2 regions of the Desulfuromonas thiophila genome follow, and region 1 is predicted to be linked to the other one. Evidence: riboswitches for the same ligand, from Rfam matches in the RefSeq annotation. Region 1 holds a riboswitch; the other holds the start of a gene.
What was found. Region 1 has a riboswitch for cobalamin ahead of BLR80_RS09470 (TonB-dependent receptor plug domain-containing protein). Riboswitches for the same ligand answer to the same signal wherever they lie in the genome.
Positions count from the first base shown of each region.

Region 2: linked by a shared signal. The riboswitch ahead of metE (5-methyltetrahydropteroyltriglutamate--homocysteine S-methyltransferase) and the one ahead of BLR80_RS09470 (TonB-dependent receptor plug domain-containing protein) in region 1 are both predicted to bind cobalamin.

Region 1 is NZ_FNAQ01000012.1:7,978-10,176, forward strand. Features, by position in the region: gene BLR80_RS09465 (transposase) at 122-787, shown strand; cobalamin riboswitch at 1,071-1,258, shown strand; gene BLR80_RS09470 (TonB-dependent receptor plug domain-containing protein) at 1,428-2,199, shown strand, end outside.
Region 2 is NZ_FNAQ01000029.1:4,300-6,498, forward strand. Features, by position in the region: gene BLR80_RS12435 (homocysteine S-methyltransferase family protein) at 1-543, shown strand, start outside; gene BLR80_RS12440 (hypothetical protein) at 527-895, shown strand; cobalamin riboswitch at 938-1,121, shown strand; gene metE (5-methyltetrahydropteroyltriglutamate--homocysteine S-methyltransferase) at 1,163-2,199, shown strand, end outside.

The sequences.
Region 1 (2,199 bases):
AACGACTGTAATCAGTCAAGAAAGTAGGGAGAAACGAGAGGAAACAAGGGACACCCTCCAAATTAAATTGCTTTTAACACAAAACCAGTCTATCCTTCTCCCATGCCAAGAATAGCCCGCATTGTCGTTCCCGAATATCCCCACCACGTCACTCAGCGCGGCAACAACCGCGCGACCGTCTTTTTTAACGATGAAGACCGACTGCAATACCTCAAACTGCTGGCAAAATACAGCAAGGCGTTTTCTTTGCAGATTTGGGCCTACTGTTTTGATGGACAACCATGTTCATTTGCTCGTTGTTCCCGAGAAAGAGGACTCACTGGCTCGCGGCATCGGCCTGACAAATCAAGTCTATACGCAATATCTCAATCGCAAATTGAAGCAAAACGGTCGTATTTGGCAAAACCGGTTCTTTTCATGTCTGGTGGAACAGGATGACTATCTGTGGACGGTGGCACGATATATCGAACAGAACGCGGTCAAATCGGGCACAGTAAAAAAGGCGGAAGATTACCGCTGGTCCAGCGCCAGGGCTCATCTCACCTCTGGCTGTGATGATCTTTTACATTCACCCTCTTGGCTTGCTTGCAAAGACAGGTCAGCCTATGCTGATTTTATCATGCAAAGTGACGACAAAGCTGAAGACAGCTTGCGTAGCGTAACCCGGGCAGGTCGTCCGTTCGGTTCTGAGGGGTTTATCGATAAGATGGAAGAGACATTGAAGACAACGCTAAGGCCCCGCAAACCGGGCAGGCCAAGAAAAACCGGGGAGCGTCCCCTGGTTTAGCATCTGGCCTCTGCGCCAGAAGCCCTGGCTGGGTTTGTTGCCTGAAGAAACCGATATCAGATCTCCACCCGAACACTGGCCGCACGGAACATTGAGCCTCTTGTCCGATGCGGCGTGGCGGCTCGGTCATGACCGCAAATATGCGGTTGCGGTCAGCAGCCGAACTCCTCTATAGTTCCGGGGCCGTGCCCTGAAAAAGCGCCATCTTCAGCCCAGCGCGTAAAACCACCCTTCAGGAGGTTCGCCGACAGGAAACGGGCGGCCACAGGCCGCCACCGACAACTGAATAGTTTGCCACAACAGTGTTCAGCCCGCGCGGCTGCTGAAAAGGGAATCCCGTGCAAATCGGGAACGGACCCACCGCTGTAACCGGGGACAACAATCGCACAACGCCACTGAACCACCGTTCGGGAAGGCGCGGTTGAAGGACGATCCGGGAGTCAGAAGACCTGCTGTCGTGGTTTTGATGTCATTTATACCGAAGGGGATGATTCGGTCGGCATGCGCAAGGTCAAGGGTCACAATGGGAGCCCGTAACCGTCTGGTTACGGGCTTTTTTGTTTTCCGCCACGCCTGAAATCTGTCTGAAGCCTCCCCGTTTTTATCCAATGTTGTGCAATCAACCAAGGAGCGCTTCTCGATGAAAAACCGCCACACCATTTTTTATGCCCTTTTTTTCTACCTGCTCGGCATGACACCCAATATCTCCACGGTGTTTGCCGATGAGACGACGGACAGCCTTGTGCTCGATGACATGGTGGTCACGGCCACCCGCTCGCAGAATTCCGCCTTTGCCACGCCGGTGACGATCAGCGTCGTCAACCAGCAACAGATTCAGGAGCAGAATGCCGCTACGTTCACCGACCTGCTCGACGGCGTGGCCGGTGTGACCCTGAGCGGCGCCGGGCCGTGGGAAACCACGCCGACCATTCGCGGCATGGGCACCAACCGGGTGCTGGTGCTGTTCGACGGCGACCGCGAGACCAACCTGTGGGCGGGTCGCGCGCCGCTGACGCCGTTTATCGACAGCAACGACATTGAACGGATCGAAGTGGTCAAGGGCCCCTCCTCTGTGCTCTACGGCAGCGATGCCCTCGGCGGCGTCATCAACATCATCACCAAGGAGGTGGCTCTGGCCGACGGCGACAGCTGGCAGGCCGAGCACCACATCGGCACGCGCTATTCGTCGGTGGATGACGGCCTGGTCGGCAACTATACGGTCAACGCCGGCGGTCACGGTCTCGGCATTCGCCTCAACGTGGCGGCTCAGGATCACGACGACTATGAAGTCGGCGACGGCGACGAGCTACCCCACAGCCAGTTTGAAAACAAAAGCCTCGACCTGAAAGCCCTCTACAACGTCAACGACCATCACAGCGTCCAGGCTGAATTGCGCATCAACGACATCAACG
Region 2 (2,199 bases), on a different contig from region 1:
CGCAAGGAGTATTTCCTGCCGCAGCTGATCACCTGTGCCGATACCATGCGCAAAGGCTTCAGCGTGCTGCAGCCATTTCTTGATGCAGCCAGCGGTGCCTCGGGCGGCAAGGGCCCCAAGGTGGTGCTGGCCACGGTACAGGGGGATATCCACGATATCGGCAAGAACATCGTGGCGTTGATGCTGAACAATTATAATTTTGACGTCATCGACCTGGGCAAGGATGTCTCGGCTGAGGATATCGTCCGCGCAGCCAGGCATCATGGGGCTGAAATCATTGGTTTGTCCGCGCTGATGACCACCACCATGGTGGAGATGAAAAAGGTGATCGACCTGGCCCGTGCCGAGGGCCTGACAAAGGTGCGCTTCATGATCGGCGGCGCGGTGGTGGATCAACACTACGCCGATGAAATCGGCGCCAGTGGCTACGCTAGCGATGCCATTGGCGCGGTGCGGCTGGCTCAGCGGTTCAGTGATGAAGGCAGCCGTGCCACATCGCCGGAGGCTGCCGGAAAGGACGTTTCCGATGCACCGGAAATTTAAAAATCGCGCTGCTCTGCGGTTGTTGATTCGCCAGTTGACAGGTGCCAGCCCGTTTTCCGGCGACGGTTTGCGGTTGCAGTGCAGAACCCTGTTGTCAGCCTGTTTTCTGATGGGCATCGAACCCTTTCAGCTGCCACTTGCAGAAACCTCCTGTGGCGATCTTTCGGAGTTACAGCGTCGGGAGTTTCTGCAGCGTTATCTGGTGCTGCAGATCGACGAGGCCGCGCGGAATAGGCTTGTTCTGCAATTGCTCGGGAACCCTGCCTGGTTTTCCCTGCTGCGCATGGCCGATAACATTGTCAGAGAACAGGAAATCGCCAGCCGGACCGAACCCCAGCGCTGGACAAAATGAAAGGAGGGATGGTGGTCCGCTTATAGCATGGGCCGGAAAAAACGTATTTGATGCACGCAAAATTGTTGGCAAGGGTGAACAGGAAACGGAAGACGGTGAAAATCCGTCGCGGACGCGCCGCTGTAACCGGAGATATTCCCCTGCTTTGTCACTGTTTCGCTTGAAACGGGAAGGTAAAGCAATTCGGGGTCCGGGAGCCAGAAGACGTCCTGTTCGTAATCGTAGTTTCGTCTCGCGTAACAGACAAATGAAAGGAACTGTATTGTCATGGAAGCACACGTACTGGGGTTTCCGCGCATTGGCGCTGGCCGTGAACTGAAGAAGGCGCTGGAAAACTTCTGGAAAGGCACCGGCCATCAGGACGAGCTGATTCGCACCGCAAAAACACTTAAGGAGCGCAACTGGAAAATTCAACGCGATCAGGGGCTCTCCATGGTCGCCGTGGGGGATTTCTCCCTCTATGATCAGATGCTCGATACTGCTTTTATGCTGGGGATGATTCCCCAGCGCTTTGGCGCGGCAGAAGAAGCCGATCTCTCCACCTATTTTCGCATGGCACGGGGTGATGCGACGGCCAATCTTCCGGCCATGGAAATGACCAAGTGGTTCGATACCAATTATCACTACTTGGTTCCTGAGTTCACGCCGCAGACAATCATCCGGCGTTCAACGGGAAAACTTATTGAAGAAACCTGCCATGCCCTTTCTCTGGGATTTCGCCCCAAACCGGTTCTGATCGGACCGCTCACCTTCACCAGCTTGGCAAAAGAACTCAATGGTGCCGACCGCTGGCGCTTTCTGGATGATATCGTCCGTGTCTATTGCACGTTGCTTGTCGATCTGGCGCCCCTGTGTGACTGGATCCAGATTGACGAGCCGATCCTGTGTACTGATTTGCCTGGCATGGCCCGAGAGGCATTTGTCCCTGCCCTGCGCCGGCTCAAGGAGGCGGCCACCGGCAGCCAGCTGCTGCTTGCCACCTATTTTGGCGCGCTTGGCGACAATCTGCCCCTGGCCTTGGAGAGCGGCTGCGATGGCTTGCATCTGGACTTGGTGCGTGGCGCGGCGCAGCTCAATACCGTGCTGGACATCCTGCCGGAAACGATGGTTCTGTCTGCTGGTTTGGTGAATGGCCGTAATGTCTGGAAAAACGATTTGCGCCATTCAAAGCAGAGACTGGACTTTCTGGCTCAGCGCCTCGGAGAGGGAAGGGTCATGGCGGCGTCCAGTTGCTCGTTGCTGCATGTGCCGGTCGATCTCTGGTTGGAAAAAAATATCGATCCGACCATCAGGGAATGGCTGGC